Regions from separate parts of the Clostridium aromativorans genome, predicted to be linked through region 1. Evidence: riboswitches for the same ligand, from Rfam matches in the RefSeq annotation. Region 1 holds a riboswitch; the other holds the start of a gene.

Region 1 (9,970 bases):
TCCGTCCACATCTTCCTCCTGGCAGAGAAGTATTGGAATAGTATCCGTCTTAACTGTTGGATCTAAAAGAAGAACTTCTTCAGCCTGAGCTCCCTTGGATTTAGATGAGCCTCTCTTAAAATCTATATTTCCCTTAAAAACTTTTCTGGCTCTATCCTTCAGTACCCCTTCTATGACCATATTACTTGTGCTCTTTTTACCAAAATGATTGGTGGTATAGTAAAGATCCTGTCTTCTGTCTCCATCAACTAAATAGGCTGAATATATATCTGCACTGCTGTATTCCCCTTTTAAATCCGAATTATAATTTGTAACATTTATATGGCTTCCCATCTCTACAGTAATCCAATTTACTTTTGCTCCATTCTCCACCTGAGCCATATTCGAATCAAAATGGGTTGACTTATCATTCATCCTCTGAACTTTTATAACATCTACTACTGAGCCGCTCTTTGCAAATACTTTAGTCAAACCATTGTGAAATGCATCTATGTCTTTATTTTCAGTACAATAATCCACCACTAAAGTAATTTTACTATTTGATTCGGCTACAATTATGTTGTGATCTATAACTGTAGGGTTGTGTTCATTTAAATTGAAATTAAGTCTTATAGGCGAATTCAAAATTTTATTCTCTGGAACTTTTACAAATATTCCTGAATTAAATCCGTTCTCCCCAAGTCTGACAGAATCTTTTGATACAGAAGTAGCATCTTTAAAACTAGAATATTGAGCAAGATTTTCTCCATCAATCTCCTGCATGAATTTTAAGGTTACCCCCTCAAAATCTTCAGCCTTAAAATCCATATACCCTGCATCATATGCCTCTATTTCAGGAAACTTATAATTATCAAGGTGAAAATTATTTAATCCAAGATGCTTCCATGTAGGTACATAGGCCTGATTTAGTCTAAACTCCTTCTTGTTTTGCAATTCGGAAATTATTCTCTTACTTTTGCTTAAATTTCCCCTATTATCTATCATAAACTACCTCCTTATCCTATGGTTCCCTTTAATTCTAATTTAATCAAATTATTCATTTCCACTGCATATTCAAGTGGAAGTTCCTTTGCTACAGGCTCAACAAATCCTGTAACTATCATCCCTCTTGCCTCTTCTTCCGTAAGACCTCTGCTCATAAGATAAAAAATGGCATCGTCACTTATTCTACCTATTTTAGCCTCATGTCCTATATCAACATTGTTGTTTGCCACACTTACAATAGGTATAGTATCCGATCTGGATTCACTGTCAAGCATCAATGATTCACAGGATACACTGGACTTGGAGTTAACTGCATTTTTAGTAGAACTCAACAGGCCTCTGTAAATTGAAACTCCACCATCCTTGGAAATGGATTTAGAATTTACCACTGACGTAGTATTTGGAGCTGCATGAACTACTTTAGAGCCAGTATCCAGATACTGCCCGGCACCTGCAAAAGTTATTCCTGTGAAATCGCATCTTGCTCCCTCTCCCCTCAGTATGCTCATAGGATACAACATGGATACTTTAGATCCAAAAGAACCTGTAACCCATTCTACATGCCCATTTTTATCCACTGCACACCTTTTGGTATTTAAATTGTACATATTTCTTGACCAATTCTCTATAGTACTGTACTTTAATGAAGCTCCCTCTCTCACATAACACTCAACACAACCTGCATGTAGATTGTTTACATAGTATTTAGGTGCCGAACATCCCTCTATATAGTGAATTTTTGCTCCTTTTTCAACTACTATAAGGGTGTGTTCAAATTGTCCTGCACCAGGGGCATTTAATCTAAAATAAGATTGTATTGGTATATCAACTTGAACTCCCTCAGGAACATATACAAATGAGCCGCCAGACCAAACTGCTCCATGAAGTGCTGCAAATTTATGATCTGTTGGAGGCACAAGCCTCATAAAAAGAGGTCTTATCAGATCTTCGTAATCCCTTATAGCCGTTTCCATATCCATATATAAAACGCCCTGCTTTTTCAGCTCCTCGCTTACATTGTGATAGACTATCTCCGAATCATATTGTGCACCCACACCTGCCAGGGATTCGTGCTCCGCTTTAGGTATTCCAAGTAAATCAAAAGTTCTTTTTATATCTTTGGGCACATCCTTCCAATCATGTTTCATGTTGGTATCAGGCCTTACATAGGTAACTATGTTATTCATATCCAGATCCGAAAGATCAGGTCCCCAGGACGGCATAGGCATCTTATTGTAAATATCTAAGGATTTAAGTCTAAACTCCCTCATCCATTCAGGATCATTTTTTTCATCTGATATTTCTTCTATTATCTTTTTTGTAAGACCCGAGCCAGTTTTATAACTGGATTTGTCTTCATTTTTTATATCATAAATATTTCTTCTTATATCTTCTATATGAGTTTTTTCTTTTTCCAATAAAAACACCTCTCTTTTAAAACATCCTGTTAAGCCAATGCCTTAAACCTGTCATATCCGTTTTTCTCTATTTCCTCAGCTAAAGATGCATCACCAGTTTTAACTATTCTTCCATCTACAAGTATATGAACGTAATCCGGTTTCAAATATTCTAATATACTATCGTGATGTGTAATTATAAGTATGGAGTTATCCTCTGTTCGGAGTTTGCTCACCCCTTCCGATACTACTCTAACTGCATCTACATCAAGTCCAGAATCCGTTTCGTCCAGCATAGCAAGCTTGGGCTCAAGTACCGCCATCTGGAGTATTTCATTTTTCTTTTTTTCTCCACCTGAAAATCCCACGTTTAAATATCTTTTAGCATAACTTTCATCTATTTTTAAAAGCTTTAGCTTTTCTTTTAAAGCTTTTCTAAATGCCAATATTCCACCTCTCTTACCTGTAACAGCAGCCTTAGCATTGCGTAAAAAATTTTCAACAGTTATTCCCTGTATCTCCTGCGGATACTGAAAAGACATGAATATTCCCTTTCTTGCCCTTTCATCCACCTTTAAATCATTTATTTTTTCCCCATCAAATACTATATCTCCTGATGATATTACATATTTAGGATGACCCATTATAGTATTTACAAGAGTAGATTTCCCTGCCCCATTGGGACCCATTATGGCATGTATTTCACCCTTGCCAATTTCTAGATCAAGTCCTTTTAATATTTCATTACCTTCAACTTCCGTTTTCAGCTTATTTATTTCCAGTAACTTTTTTCCCATTATACCTCTCCTTTATATCCGAGTATTTAAGTCATATTTAATTCCAAAAATCAATCCCATTATAAATGGGCATCAGGATAAAATATCCGACTTAAATACTCAACATTGTATCTGATTACATTTTACTATTTATTTAAAGGATAATCAATAATTAAAATATCATTTTATATTTTTCTCTAAAAGTTTTTATTTTCTGATAATATCTTAAGTTTATTCAATCTCTATTTTAGTCTTATTTTTTCTTTTGTCTCTACCTGAATTACTATTCCATCTTGAATCACCAAAGTTATTGAACCATAATTTATACTCTTCAATGACTGCAATATTTCTTTAATGTACTGTTCTGAGATCTGGTTATTTTTTCGCGCAGTTTTTTCTCCCATTTTCATATTGCCCCCTTTTACATTAATTTATAAATTAATAACTAAAAAATCCCCTTTTATGAAGAAGAGGATTTTTCTATATTATAATAAATATAAAATGTTCAAGTTGAAGTTTTATATTTACCTCATCTTCCAGAACTGTGTTCTGATGGACTTAGCACCTTACATGTACCAATTAATACATGGGTTGCTGAAACTTCATCGGGCCATTCCCTAAGTTTCTCTTGATAAGGGTTAATATTAAATTATTGACTTTAATTATACCTTATAACATTCTTACGGTCAAATTAATTTTTAATCAAATTAAGAAGTTTAACATTAAAATTTTATCCTTAAAAGAATTGTTTTCAATTAGATATAATCTTCCATTTTCTCAGTCTCCAAATTAAGCCCGTCTATAACCATATCTTCTTTAAGTTCTATCAATAAACATTTTTTCCCTCTCTTGTCTATTACCTGCTTTACACTACCCAGATCTTGAGGCCTTATAATTATACTTGTATTTTCATTTTCAATCTTTACAGATTTACTTTTAAAATCAGGGATTACATTTCTGGCTTTAAATTCATGATCTCCACCACATACCTCTTGAAAGGCGCTTTTGACAGACTGTATATGTTTAAGGCCGCTTTCTTTTAAAACCCTGGTAACTTCATTTACATCCAGTACTGCCTCCTCTTCCCTATCTCCTCCATCAAGTTTTTCATTTATTCTTTCATATACATCCTTCATGATATCCGGCTTTATTCTGCCTCCTGTCACTGTACCCAGTATACTTTTAAAACTTTCTTTTTCTTCTACAGCCGTGGGTTTTACAGTACACTCAAGGACTTTTTCTACAAAAGTGCCGTTAACCTGCTTCGTTTTAGAAGAATAATATATTATCTTGTTCACATCTACATATTCACATGTAAAACTTGGAAACATGAATCCGTCTAGAGGAGAATTTAAATTCACGATCATATCCAGTGCAGAATTGGGCTTGAATTTCATCTCGGTATAATCAAATTTCAATACCTTTTTGGGAATTTCCACCTTGTTTACACTGCACAATATAAACTCCACAGCTTGAACATAATCTTCTACATCACTTTCATCTCCATTCTTATTTTTTCTGCTGTTATAATACTCTGCTTTTATAAAATTTATCACTACATCCGTATCATAGGTATAATTTTTAGATATTTTATCCACTATCTTATCTCCAAATTCAGCCGCACTCTTCCCGGAATTCAAAGCACCATACAATATCTGCTGTGTGCTTTCACCAACCTCATGGCCTTCTTTCCCATCCGTTTCCTTAAAATCCAATTCAAATATTTTGGAATCCAGAGAACCTGTAAGCACCTTTTTGAAATTATTCAGGTAAAGCTCCCTCTTCTCTATTTCCATCATTTCAAAATGCTCTAGTTCCCTGGTTATTATTTCTCCATTATCTTTTTTTAAATATACGCTGTAAACTTCCTTAATAGGAAGCATATAACTTCCCAACTTAAACTCTTTTCTTATATTCGCCAAATCTTTTTTGTTCATTTTTACATCTCCGCTCTAAAAATAAGTTCTAATCCCATTCTATACATACTTATTTTAACAAAATATAATAATATTTGCTATGAATAAATTACTATAGTACAATTATAAAATTTTTGGTACAATACATATAAGTATATCTGTACAATTATAAAAATTTGATCATTAAGCGAGGATTTTATATGAATTTTATAAAAATAAGTAATACAGCTTACAATGAATTTAAAAAATTTTTGACTGAGAATAATATTACCTATTCTACAATAAGAATTTATTTAGATGGTATGTCCTGTCACGGTCCTCATTTCAACATGAGTGCCGATAAAAAAAACGACAATGATTTGACTCAGCAAATAAAGGATATAAATTTTATAGTAGACAAAAACTTATTCATGCAGTTTAGTGGTTTTATATTCCTATGTGGAAGCGAAAACGGACTCGGAAGTTTTTCTATAGAACCCGTATTTAAACCTAACCTTCCAGACTGTGAAAACTGCAATGGATGTAAAAATTAATAAATTTAAGGAGAATACTAGAATGTTTTGTTATAAATGTGGAGCCAAGGTTTCTAATCAAGCTCTATTTTGTGAAAAATGCGGAACCAGGTTAAATAAAAACCTGGAAATAGAAAATTTAAATGAAAGTACAATTAAAATTCATAATATCAGACAAGCCTTAAAACATAATATAAAAGAGGATCAGTTAAACGCCCTAGCTTTAGATAAATCAAAAGACAATACAACAAATTTTAGTTTAAATAAGAAAGTTGGAGATAATACCTGTTGTAAAATTCCATTTTATAAAAATATAAATATAGCAATGCCCCTTTTGTCAGCAGTACTTGCCGTGAGTTTAACCTGCACTTATTATTTATATGAAGCCTCTGTTTCTAAAAATGTTGAAAAAAATAGAACTACTGCCGAAAATATAGCTCTTCAGGGAAATATATCTAGTGCGTATTCAATAATAGACAAGGCCCTGAGTTTACGTCCAAATAATGAAACCCTAAAAGCAGATAAAATATTTTTGCAGGATGGCAAATCTGTAAACTTACATATAAGTGCCGTAGATAGTTATATAAAGGATAAAAATTACAATGGGGCTTTAAATGAATTAGACGAAGCTGTTAATTTAATATCGGATAAAACCGGAGCTTTTTATTCCCTGTTAAATAAAAACATAGAAAATAAGAAAATGGGCATAACTGTATTACAAATAAAAAATGAAATGAATAATAAAAGCAGCATAGAGGATTTAGCTGGACTGCTAAACAAAATATCCAATTACAATGTGAAAGAGGCCAGTGAAACTGCTTCAGAACTTAGAAAAAGAATAAGCGCTGTGGCTTACAACACTGCGAATGAATATTTGAAAAACAATGATTTCACCTCTGCCCTTCAAACTATAGACAAAGGTATCGTTTATAATCCAAATGATAAAAAGCTCAACAATTTTAAACAGGTCATAATATCCGAGAAAAATTCTTTTGAAACAGCTGAACAGACTAGAATTCAGAACGCCATGGCTTCAGCTGCCCTGGAGAACAAAAACAATAAAACCAATGCAGTAGAGGTAGTTTCTACTTCTACTAATATAAATAAATACGGAGATTTCGTAATTAAAGGAACTATCAAAAACATAGCTACAAAGCCCATCAGCTCTATACAAATATACTATACCATATATAATTCCAGTAATGCCGAACTTGGAAACGATTCTACCTATGTATATCCCAATTACTTATCTATAAATGACACAGGTCAATTTGAAAATACAGAATATGGGATGTCAAAAGGCCATCACATTAAAATCACAAAAATAACCTGGATATTGCCGCAGGAGGATAGTTATGAAAATAAATAAAATTTTTATAGTTTCTCTTCTTACCACAATAACCTTCTTAGTAATTGGCATTACAGCATGTTTTGCTATACATAAAAATATAAGTCTTAAATCCTCCAGAGGTTCATCTAAATTGGGAAATGTGTCTGAAGTACTCGGCACACCCAAATCCAAGGATTTAAAGACAATAATACATGAAAATCAAAAATTAGTGGTATCTTTAGAAGTAAAGAATAGCAGTGGAAATATAACTGGCTCTGGTTTTTTATATGATACAAAAGGAGATATAGTAACTAATGCACATGTGGTAAAAGACGGCTCCGCCATAATTGTAAAGATGGCCGATACCGCAACATATAAAGGTAAGCTTATAGGTAAAAGTGAGCTTACAGATATAGCTTTAGTCAGGGTGGATAACTTAAAAGGAAAAAGTCCGATGAAAATTTCAAAAAACAAAAAGGCTGATATAGGAGATGAGATAATAGCCCTTGGAAGCCCTCTTGGTCTTCAGAATACAGCTACTACAGGTATAATAAGCGGTTTGAATAGAAATTTCAACCTAGAAAATTACCAGTATAAAAATGTCTACCAAATTTCTGCCCCTGTATCTCCAGGCAACAGCGGAGGCCCTCTTTTGGATAGAAGCACAGGACAAGTTATAGGTATAAACTCTGCAAAAGTAGACGATGAATCCATAGGTTTCAGCATACCAATAACTCAAGTTATTCCCATGATAGACAACTGGGCAGCTAATCCCAATACCTATAAATTTTCATCCCAAAATACTGCTTCAACTGGAGATTCAAAGCTTTCCACAGAGGATGCCGCTTATTTAGTTTCATATTTCTACAACAGTTTAAATTCCAATGACTATGTAACTGCCTATTCTTTACTTGGAGCAAACTGGCAGCAAAGTACTACCTATGAAGACTTTAGAAAAGGCTACCTTCAAACTTTATCTGTAAAAATAGACAATATGATCTGTCATGGGACAGAAAATGGAAACATAGAAGTTTCCGCTGTAATTCAGGCTGTTGAAGGAAATACATCAAATTCGAAAGTCAGTAAATACAATGTGGTGTATACCATAGGATATGAAAATAATAATCTTAAGATCCTGAGCGGCAAAAGCACACCTCAAGAATAAATGAAAAATGCAGATCACTTAATATTTTAGTGAACTGCATTTTCATATGATCTCAGCTAAAAAATTCAGTATTTTCCACGGACTCTTTTACCAGAGCATCTATATCCAAAACACTTTCTGCTTTCCTTATCTCTTCAACTCTGGGTTTAATTTTAGGATGTTTTGGTACAAATATGGTACAGCAGTCCTCATAGGGCAATATGGAAATTTCATAAGTCCCAATCTGTCTTGCCACGTCCATTATATCCACTTTGTCCATGGCTATCAATGGTCTAAATACCGGTCTATCTGCTACATCATTGCTTACAACAAGACCTTCCATAGTCTGGCTGGCAACCTGACCTATACTTTCTCCTGTAGTTACAGAATTTATACCATGTCTTTCAGCTAAATTACAGGCTATTCTCATCATGAATCTTCTCATTATTATAGTCAATTCGTCTTCTCTGCAGTTTTCAATTATGCTCATCTGTATTTTTGTAAAGGGAACCACATAAAGGCTTATGCTCCCGGTGTATTTCTTCAACACACCCGCCAGTTCCTTGACTTTCTCCTTGGCTCTTTCACTGGTATAGGGATGACTGTGGAAATACACACAATTCAATCTAACTCCCCTTCTTGCCATCATATAACCGGCTACTGGAGAATCTATACCACCTGAAAGCATAAGTATAGTACTGCCGTTAGTACCATAAGGCATGCCACCTATACCTTTAATTCTTTTTGAATATACATAGGCCTTATCTCTTATCTCAATATTTACAAAGAAATCAGGCTTTCTCACATCTACCGATAATCTTTCAGTATTCTGCAGTATATAAGCCCCAACTTCTCTGCTTACATCCATAGAAGTTCCTGGAAAGTTTTTGTTTGCCCTTTTAGTTACAACTTTAAAAGTCTTTCCCTCATTTTTCAGAGCATTACTGAGAGCTTGCTTTTTAATACTTTCTATATCGGAATCTATTTCATCTACCACACATATTTCAGATATGCCGCATATATTTTTAAGCTTTTTTATACCATCTTTTAAATCATCGCATTCTATAAACCATCTTCCCTGATCTACTACAAAAGAGTACCTGCTGTCCTTAAAAGTATTCTCTATATTACCTTTTAATTTTCTCTCAAATTTTCCCTTGTTCAATCCCTTTAAGAATATTTCCGGAGCATATTTTACAAGCAATAATTTTCTCATTTACCTACTCTCCTTAAAAACTTTAAAGATTCATCTATCACATCTAAAGCATAATCCACTTCTTCTTTTGAATTATCCTCGCCAAAGCTAAATCTTATAGTACCCCTTATATGATCTTTAGGAAGTCCAATTGCCTCCAGCACGTGGCTGTCTTTACTGCTCTTGGCAGAACAGGCAGAACCTGTAGAAACATAAATGCCCTTCTCCTCCAACATATGAAGCAATACTTCTCCTCTAACTCCTATAAAAGAAACACTTAATACATAAGGAGAATATTCTTTTCCACAGCTGTTTATTTTAACTTCCTCCATATCTCTGAGTTTCTCCATGAAATATTTTTTCACTTCATCTACGTGGTGAAAATTCTGCTCTCTGTTTTTATATATCTTTTCAGCAGCTTTTGCAAGTCCTACAACAGCAGCTAAATTCTCAGTACCTGATCTAAATCCTCTTTCCTGTCCACCTCCATATATCAGAGGTCTTGGTATAAGCCCTTTTCTAACATAGGCAATTCCTACTCCCCTGGGGCCATGTATTTTATGACCACTGGCAGATAATAAATCTATATGCATTTTTTTAACATCTATATCATATTTTCCATAAGCCTGAACTGCATCAACATGAAATTTTATTCTGCTGCTCTTTTCCTTTATAAGCTCTCCTATAGCTTTGATATTTTGAACCGTGCCAACTTC
Region 2 (9,970 bases), on a different contig from region 1:
AGGGTATTCTGTTGTCAACTATGTCATCTCCTAACATGACCGCAAAGGGTTCATCCTGTATAAAATTCTTAGCCAGACTTACGGCATGTCCTAGTCCTTTGGGTTCTCTCTGCCTTATATAATATATATCCACCATATTTGATATGTTTTGGACCAGCTTCAGCAAATCTGTCTTGTTGTTTTTCTCAAGCTCATCTTCCAGCTCAACTGATTTATCAAAATGATCTTCGATGGATCTTTTATTTTTACCTGTAATTATCAAAATCTCTTCAATTCCAGAAGACACTGCTTCCTCAACTATGTACTGGATAGTTGGTTTGTCTACTATAGGAAGCATTTCCTTGGGCTGTGCCTTTGTAGCTGGTAAAAATCTTGTACCCAATCCTGCTGCAGGAATTACTGCTTTTTTAATGTCCATATGAATGTTTACTCCTTTCCATACCTTTATTGGTTTCTCCTATATCAATTCTTGCCTTTTAATCTTAAAAAGTTCTTAAAAAACTCCTATCAAATGTAAATTGAATTTGAACAATGCCATTTTGTTTACAATTTGCTCACTATTGCCGGAAGTTGCTTGTCCCTGTCCATGAGCACTTTTACGAGATAGAAGAACAAAAGCACATTTAGCAGAGATATTCCGTCGGTTATTATGCTGTGGGAGTTGGAATTCATGCGGTTTAATGTTCCGAAGAGTATATAGTATATGTTGCCGTAGATGGTTATGGTATACCCCATGAGCAGTGTGAGGAATCTTTTATCCTTCAAGTATATAAATGCCAAAATGCACAGTGCAGTAGCTGGAAACAGATATCTTTCATGCATTCCTGTGGAAAAAGCAAAGACTCCAGAAATTTGAACAAGTGCACAGGAAAAGGCCAGGGTTCTGCTCTTCCGTCTGATATAAATTATCCAGGAAAGCACTGTAATTGTAATGATTGCGGCCAATCCCCAGATTTTATAACTGAATATTAGAAATGTATTTGAACTGTTTTCATAATTTGCTCCCATCAAGTTAAAGAAATTAAATCCGTTCACAGAAGCATAGGGGTATTCCGATATGGTATTTGAGTATAATTTAAAGATCCACATTATATTTTGGCTGGCGGAAAAGGGTATTATCACTGCTAGGGCAGTTATTCCGGCTGAAATTACCGATTTTATAAATATTTTCAAATCTTTTTTCCTTATGAGTTCAAAGAAAAGTACGGGAAGGAAGATGATTCCCTGGGGTTTCATAAGTACCGAGCTGGCAAAAAATACTGAAGAAAGTGCAGTTTTCCCTTCTGACAGCAGAAATAGTGAAAGTACAACGAGTAATGTAAAAAATGAATCCACCTGTCCCCACAGGGCCGAATCTATAAATACAGCCGGGCTGAAGATATAGAATATGCTTAGAAATACACTCATTTCTGCAGAAAGATATTTTTGGGCCAATTTGTATATTAGATAAGCTGTGGCCATATCCGCTGTTATTGAGGGCAGCTTCAGGAGCAGAATATAATATGGGTTTAATGAACTTAAACTTGCTGCTTTGCCTATAAAAAACAGTACGTATATATAGAGTGGAGGGTAGTCGCTGGAACTGGAATTTATGTAAAATTGAGAAAAATTGTTTGCAGCAGAAGACGCCCAGCTTTCAAACAGCCTCACATCTCCTCCGTATCCCTCCATAAAAGTCGACAATGTGATCTTGAGAAACAGACCCGTAAAGAGCATCGAAAAAATAAGCATTTTGGTATTTACAGATTTTATCTTCATATTTTTCTGTATGAAATTGCGATATATTACGATACACAGTGCAAGAAATACTGCCAGGTATACGGTGAGAAGCGGTGCAAACTTGTTATTTGAAGAATTAAATCCATTCTTACCGGAGTTTATCGTATTGTTGTGGTTATTCTGAGTGTTTGCATTGCTGCCGGGCGGCGTTTGCTTCACACTGTGGTTCCAGTTTTTATTTCCTGTCTGTCCATTTTGTCTATTAAATTGACTGAATTGTCCTGTCCTGTTTTGTGGATAGGAATTTGACTTGTAGTTTTTTACACTGTAGATGCATAGTAAAAATGATAATGACATTAAAAAAATTAGGATTATTTTCAATAGACTGTTTTTTGAAAAAATTTTTTTCATATATCTTGAAACTCCTTTCCTAAAATCTAGTATGGGAATATAATTATATATATCTTCTAGGATAAAGCTTAAAATAATCTTAAAAATAACCAGATGGTTGTTGATTCAGATTGATAGGACTAGCTTTCTTAACAGACTTGGGGGTTGGACAATTGGATAATTTAATATTTAGTTTTAACGTGATAATGCCTATATTTATTGTAATTGCACTGGGATATTTCATAAAGGAAGTAGGACTTATAGATGACAGGTTTATAAATACTGCTGTCAAATTTAATTTTAGAGTTGGATTGTCTACACTGCTTTTTGAAAATATATATGTCTCCAAATTGAGCGATATAGCCAACACTAAACTCATGATATTTGTATTTTTATGTATATTCGGTTCAGTATTGGTACTTTGGCTTATTGTACCGTTGTTTATTAAGGACAGGAAAAGGGCTTCTGCTGTGATACATACTATATATAGGAGCAATTTTGTGCTCCTTGGAGTTCCCATGGGAATGTACATGCTTGGAAAATCCCATATGGGACCTATTTCTCTTTTGCTGCCCATAGTCATTCCCACCTATAATTTTTTTGCGGTGCTGGTACTTGCGGCTTTTGACGAAAGAGGTGACAAAAGCGGTATAGGAAGTAAAATAAAGTATACTCTTGTGGGAATAGTGAAAAACCCGCTTATCATAGCATCGTTTCTGGGCATAGTCTTTCAGCTGTTTTCCATAAAACTGCCTTTGTTTATGGAAAGGGCTGTTTCCGATGTTGCTTCCCTTGGTACTCCTCTGGCCCTTATAACACTAGGTGCCCAGCTGGAATTTAAGAGTGTAAAGGAAAATTTGAAATACTCCATAACAGCTTCTGTGGGGAGGCTCATAGTAGTTCCCTGTATAGTTGTCACATTGGCGTTTTTAATGGGATTTAGAAAATATGATCTAGGTGCCATATTTATATTGTTTTCTTCACCTTCTGCTATTTCCTGTTATGTAATGGCTGAGGAAATGAATTCTGATTACAAGCTCACGGGAGATGTTGTGATCTTGACCACTTTTTTCTCAATGTTTACTATATTTATAGGCATATATCTGCTTAAAAGTCTGTCTCTTTTGTAGAATTTGAATAATTTTCCCTCGGTATGATATAATTTATGGTAAGTATGAGTAGGAGGAGAAACCTTATGGAAAAAATTGCACTTTTGACAGATTCTGCTTGTGACATAGATGATGAAACCATAAAAAAGTACAGCATAGAAATATTGCCTTTTAGGATTATATATAAGGATAGGGAATATATAGATAAAGTTGAGATCACTCCAAAAGAAGTATATGACAGCATGAAATATGAAATTCCAAAATCTTCTCTACCTTCAATAGACGATATGGAAAGTGTTTTTGACAGGCTGGAAAGGGAAAACTATACTCATGTGGTAGCTGTTACGATTTCCAGCGGACTTTCAGGTACATATAATGCTTTGAAAATGGTAAGCAAAAAACATAATAAACTGTCATCGTATGTTTATGATTCCAAATCCACTTCCCTGGGAGAGGGTATAGTTTTAAAAGAGTGTGGAAGGCTTTTGGATCAGGGCAGAAGTTTTAGTGAAATTGTAAACTGCATACCTGGGATAAAGAAGAGTATGCACTTTTTTTTCGTATTCGGCACTCTGGAGTATGCCAGAAAAGGAGGGCGTATAGGGAGACTGTCGGGTACAATAGGTGAGATTTTGGATATAAAGCCAATAGTGTACTTTGACGATGATCAGGGCATATGTTTTACCCGTCATAAGGTGAGGGGAAGGAAGAGATCTTTAAGTAAAATGATAGACATAGGTAATGATTTTTTAGCTAAATGCCCCTGCGACGTATATGTAGTTCACGGCAATGCCAGAGAAGAAGCCGAAAATATTTATAACAGGATTTCTGGACTTCCCAACGTGGAAAATATATACATGATAGGTCAGATAAGCCCTATAGTAGGTGTGTATTCAGGACCGGGAACTGTCGGTGTATGCTATGTAGAACGAAATGGGGAAAATCAGGTATATTGACAGGACATATCTAAATGATTATAATTAATAGCATAATTTAATATAAATCTTGAACTTATCAAGAGAGGTGGAGGGAACAGGCCCTTTGAAACCCGGCAACCAGTACGTCGTTGTATATTGGTGCTAAGTCCTGCAGCGGAAGCTGAAAGATGAGAATATATTTTGCGATTTTAAGTCTGAGGTATATCCCCAGACTTTTACTTTATTCTCAGATGTTATTTGATGTATTGATAATTTGAAAGGATGTGGCTGTAGTGCCTGAATTGAGCAGAAAATTAATTAATTTTACCGATTCTGTTATAAGAAGAATGACGAGAATATCGAACAAATATGGAGCAATTAATTTGTCTCAGGGTTTTCCTGATTTTGATCCTCCTAAGGAGATAGAGGAAGCACTTAAAATAGCAGCAGTCAAGGGACCTCATCAGTATGCCATTACCTGGGGCGCACAGAATTTGAGAGAAGCTCTTGCAGAAAAACAGTCCAGATTCATGGGACTTGACATAGATCCGGATACCCAGATTGTAATTACCTGCGGCAGTACTGAGGCTATGATGGCTTCTGTCATGACTGTCTGTGATCCGGGAGATAAGGTAATAGTATTCTCGCCTTTTTATGAAAATTATGCTGCAGATGCCATATTGAGCGGAGCTGAGCCAATATATGTTTCTCTTTATTCGCCTGATTTTTCTTTCAACAAGACTGAACTTGAAAATGCCTTTAAGCAAAGGCCGAAGGCCCTTATACTCTGTAACCCGTCAAATCCTTCAGGAAAGGTGTTTACACTTGAGGAATTGAAATTCATAGCCCGTCTAGCAGAAAAATATGATTCTTTCGTAATAACGGATGAAGTGTACGAGCATATTGTAATGGATCCCCATAAACATGTCTATTTTGCTTCACTTCCGGGAATGTTTGACAGAACCTTGAGCTGCAGCTCCTTTTCCAAGACTTATTCCATAACCGGGTGGAGAATAGGCTATGTTATAGGTGACGAGAGGGTAATAGAAAATGTGCGAAAAGTACATGATTTTCTTACGGTGGGGGCGGCGGCACCGCTTCAGGAAGCAGTTGTGGCCGGGCTTAAACTGCCTATGGAGTACTATGACTGGCTGAAGAATTTATATACGAAAAAGAGAGATTTGTTTCTCCAGGGATTGAGCGAGGCAGGACTTAAATATGTGAAGCCCCAGGGAGCTTATTATGTGCTCATAGATGTTTCGGAATTTAATGTAAAAAATGATTTGAAATTTTGTGAGTGGCTGGCAAAAGAAGTTGGAATAGGGGCGGTTCCTGGGTCAAGCTTCTTTAAAGAAGATGTGAATTATCTGATAAGGCTTCATTTTGCAAAGAAGGATGACACACTTTTAAAGTCCATTGAAAAGCTGAAAACCCTGAGGGAAAAAGCCAGATTTTATAAAGAGTAGTCCAGGTTATCCCCGTGAGTAATAAACAGAGTTCAAGGCTTAAATATCAAACCTCATCATCTGATATTTATGCTTTGAACTCTGTTTTTTTGTCGACTGTGAATTGTGCACTGTGCACTGTCAATTGTTCATTGTCAATTGTCAATTGAATAAATGTTGCAATTTTATTCTATTTGTTATATATTATATATAACAAATAGAATAGGAGGGTAGTTATGATAATTAAAATTGATTTTGAATCTGAAATGCCCATCTATGAACAGCTTAAAAGGAGTATTATAGAGGGAATAGCAGCTGGAGATCTGAAGCCGGGGGAAAGCCTGCCTTCTGTGAGACAGATGGCGGAGGATATAGGGATAAATTTGCACACCGTGAATAAAGCTTATAATATATTGAAATCTGATGGATACTTGAATATAGACAGAAGAACAGGAGCTGTTATAAATCAAAACTATCCTAAAAATAGTGAGGAATTTAATGAAAAGCTGGTGAGGGAATTGACCTATCTGCTGGCAGAAGCCTATTTGAGGGATGATAAATTGGAAGATATATTGAAATTATGTTCCGGTATATATCAAAAATACGATTTGCAAAATAAATAAAGGCAGGTGAATGTTAATGAAGGAAAATTTATTTTTATGTATATATTTGTGCTTTATATTTTTATTGATACTTGTCATCAACATGCTGACACCGAATTTTACCAGAAAGGAAATTGTATTTGGAGTAAGAATACCTGGAGATAAAATGGACAGTGCTGAAATCAAAGATATAAAAAGGCAGTTTATAAAAAATAATCTGATAATAGGGATTCCATTTATGCTGCTGTTTAGTTTTCTAAATTACAAATTCCTGAGTGCAGCTGTGATTTTGTTTACTGTTTTTGCCTTCGTCTTTATAGATTTTCTGGTATATATGATATCCAACAGGGCTGTTAAAGCTCTTAAATTGAAGAATTCCTGGTTTGAGGGAAAAAAGCAGGCTGTGGCAGTGGATGTAGGTTACTCCAGGGACAAGGGAAAAACTCTGGTATCGCCATGGTTTTTTCTGATTCCCGTATCAATAATTTTGATAAATATAATTTTGGGATATGCAAATTATGCACCTTTGCCCAATAGGGTGCCCACTCACTGGGATCTTTCAGGAAATATCAACGGTTATCAGACAAAATCCATATTTTTGATCTGGGAAATGCCTTTTACTGAAATGGCAGTGACTCTCATGCTTTTCATAGTGTATAAGATCATAGGCTGGTCAAAACAGCAGACAAATGTTTCAAACCCTGAAATTTCCGTGAAAAAAAACAGGAGATTCAGGAGAATATGGTCCATATACGCGGTGTTTTCTGCGGTAGCGGTGAATTTGATTTTGACTGTTGGAACCATTCAAATATTTGATATAATTGAAATTTCACACCTGTTTGTGCTCATTTTCACCATAGTCTTTGTCATATTTATAACTTTGATCAGCGTGGTGCTGTCTATAAAGATAGGACAGGGAGGAAGCAATATAGAAATAGGAAAACAGGACTCTGGGAAAATCGAATCTGAATTTACGGATAAAGATGATGATAATTTTTGGAAGCTGGCGAACACCATATATTACAACCCTGATGATCCATTCCTCTTTGTGGAAAAGAGGTTTGGCATAGGCTGGACAATAAATGCAGGGAGACCTGCAGGAATGGCCATATATATAGGTCTGATTGTATTTATAATAGCGGTTATAGGCTTTTCAATCTTTGCCCAAAATTAAAAACCGCCAATTGTGCATCATGAATTGTCAGTTGTGTATTGTGCGCTGTCAATTGCCCATCGTGCATTTTGTGCTGTCAGTTGTGCATTGTGCACTGTTCATTGAATAAAACTACCAGGGACGGTTATGTTCTAGCCATCCCTGTTCTTCCCAATATTTTTTATCAACAGCATTGAAGGTAAATTTTTTCTGGACAAAGCGCATAGCGTAAAAGAGGGCCTTTACTTTTAGGCTGGGTTTTACCTTACCGCATCTGTGCAGGATTTTATCGGATAATTTTTTTACATCCCCATGAATTTTTACTTTTTTCTTTTCACTTACACCCTCCCAGTCTACGGCGGCAACTGCCCTGCCGTAGGTAAATATCTTACCTGTTCCCCAGAAGGTCAAGCTGTCCACAATATCTTTAATTGTAGATTTCATTCCGCCGCCGGCAGCCGTTGAAATAACTAAGGCCATTTTGGAGAACATTGTCTTATTAGGACGGTGTACCATCCACTGAAAGCCGAAATGATCCAGTAATGTCTTCATCTGCCCGCTCACGTGAAATACATATACGGGACTTGTAAAAATAATTAAATCTGCTTTTTCAATTGCCTCTCTTATTGGATTGACTTGATTATAATGAGGACATGCTTTTTCACCTATAGTAAAACATGAACTGCATCCGCGGCAAAAATTTGGCATATCTTTTGGCAGAAAAAATTCTGTAATTTCACTTGTCTCCGGTTGTAGTCTTTCTAAAAATAGCTGGCAAATACTATAAGTACTTCCTCGATGTTCTGTACCGTATATCACTGCAATTTTCATAAGATTCTCCTTGTTTTATATATTGATTGATCTCAAAAACTATAAAGTGAGTTTACCAATATTACAGTTTAATTGCAAGCATAATTGTAAATTGTGTATTGTGAATTGTGAATTGGCAATGGTTGTGTTAGAATATTTTATATAATTAATCAAATATAATTTAAAATTATTGAGGTAGGGGGTAAAATAGGTGATATCTGATAAAATGAAGGAATATGTATCTAAAAGCTCCATAATAAGGGCTATGTTTGAGGAGGGAAAAAAGCTCTCTTCAATTTATGGAGAAGAAAATGTATTTGATTTCAGTCTGGGCAATCCCAATGTAAAACCGCCTGAATCTATAAGAGAGGCTGTATATGAAATATTGAGGGAAGAGCCTCCTAATTTAGTCCATGGATATATGAACAACTCCGGTTATGAAGATGTAAGGGCCAAAATTGCTGAAAATATCAACAAAAAATATAATGTGAAACTCACTAAAAACAATTTAGTAATGACCTGCGGGGCTGCAGGCGGATTAAATATTATTTTGAAAACTCTTTTAAATCCTGGAGATGAAGTTATTGTATTTTCGCCGTTCTTTGGAGAATATGAAAACTATGTAAAAAATTTTGATGGAAGGCTTGTCATTATACCCTCGGACAGTGAAACTTTTGAGCCCGATTTAAATGAACTTGAGGACAAAGTGAATTCCAGGACTAAAGCTGTAATAATAAATTCACCAAATAACCCGACGGGGGTTGTATATTCGGAAGAGCTCATTAAGGGCATGGCAGAAGTCTTGAATAGAAAACAGCAGAAGTTTAATACCAGTATATATTTGATTTCCGACGAACCCTATAGGGAAATAGTATATGACGGAGTGGAAGTACCCTATATATTGAATTACTACAGAAATTCATTTGTCGGATATTCTTACAGCAAATCACTTTCTCTTCCTGGAGAGAGAATAGGATATGTAGTCTGCAGCAGTGATGCAGATGATTTTGATAACATAATGCAATCTTTGAATGTAGCCAACAGAATCCTGGGATTTGTAAATGCGCCTTCACTGTTTCAAAGGGTCATTGCAAAATGTGTGGATTCAAAAGTGGATGTGAACATATACAAAAAAAATCGGGATCTTTTGTACAACCATCTTGTAAAAATAGGATTCTCCTGTGTCAAACCAGATGGTGCCTTTTATCTGTTCCCAAAATCGTTGATACCGGATGATGTTGAATTTGCACAGCGGGCAAAAAAATTCAATCTTCTTATAGTCCCGGGATCATCTTTCAAATGTCCGGGCTATTTCAGACTTTCTTACTGTATTTCATATGATAAAATAGAAAAATCACTGGATAGTTTTGATAAGCTAGGGGTCTGACCCCCTTCCAAAAAATGTCAGGGGGTCAGACCCCTAAAAAAGGGAGATAATTATTGTGAATGAGCAAAAAGAAGTTTGTGCTTTTATAAACTGTAATATAATTGATGGCAGATTTGAAAGCAATATGATAAATGAAGGTGTAATGCTAGTAGAGAATGTAGATGGTATAGGAAAGATAAAATCTCTGGGGAATAAAATGGAGGTTGGCATACCTAAGGACTGTAAGGTATTTGATTTAAAGAATAAATATGTGGTTCCTGGACTTATAGATGCTCATGTGCATCTTTTCGGGGATGGGAATCCTTTTACAGAAGAAGGTGTAAAGAGGACTCCGGATGAAAACCTAGAGTTCATGAAGTCATCTCTTGGAAAATATCTTCTCGAGGAGAACATGAAAAAAAATGCAATGGCAGCACTTCATGCCGGAGTGACTACTTT

Evidence for each region. Region 1 has a riboswitch for S-adenosylmethionine ahead of LN736_RS08400 (YezD family protein). Riboswitches for the same ligand answer to the same signal wherever they lie in the genome.
Region 2: another riboswitch for S-adenosylmethionine. It lies ahead of LN736_RS05305 (pyridoxal phosphate-dependent aminotransferase); the one in region 1 lies ahead of LN736_RS08400 (YezD family protein).

The regions. Positions count from the first base shown of each region.
Region 1 is NZ_JAJJPB010000008.1:60,765-70,734, reverse strand. Features, by position in the region: gene sufD (Fe-S cluster assembly protein SufD) at 1-984, opposite strand, end outside; gene sufB (Fe-S cluster assembly protein SufB) at 996-2,402, opposite strand; gene sufC (Fe-S cluster assembly ATPase SufC) at 2,432-3,178, opposite strand; gene LN736_RS08400 (YezD family protein) at 3,400-3,561, opposite strand; SAM riboswitch class I at 3,684-3,795, opposite strand; gene LN736_RS08395 (DUF4317 domain-containing protein) at 3,913-5,094, opposite strand; gene LN736_RS08390 (HesB-like protein) at 5,274-5,606, shown strand; gene LN736_RS08385 (FxLYD domain-containing protein) at 5,629-6,954, shown strand; gene LN736_RS08380 (S1C family serine protease) at 6,941-8,080, shown strand; gene thiI (tRNA uracil 4-sulfurtransferase ThiI) at 8,133-9,275, opposite strand; gene LN736_RS08370 (cysteine desulfurase family protein) at 9,272-9,970, opposite strand, start outside.
Region 2 is NZ_JAJJPB010000004.1:38,973-48,942, reverse strand. Features, by position in the region: gene galU (UTP--glucose-1-phosphate uridylyltransferase GalU) at 1-418, opposite strand, end outside; gene LN736_RS05320 (glycosyltransferase 87 family protein) at 544-2,130, opposite strand; gene LN736_RS05315 (AEC family transporter) at 2,283-3,239, shown strand; gene LN736_RS05310 (DegV family protein) at 3,305-4,174, shown strand; SAM riboswitch class I at 4,227-4,330, shown strand; gene LN736_RS05305 (pyridoxal phosphate-dependent aminotransferase) at 4,429-5,601, shown strand; gene LN736_RS05300 (GntR family transcriptional regulator) at 5,817-6,203, shown strand; gene LN736_RS05295 (DUF1648 domain-containing protein) at 6,220-7,356, shown strand; gene LN736_RS05290 (flavodoxin family protein) at 7,468-8,166, opposite strand; gene LN736_RS05285 (pyridoxal phosphate-dependent aminotransferase) at 8,357-9,532, shown strand; gene LN736_RS05280 (amidohydrolase family protein) at 9,588-9,970, shown strand, end outside.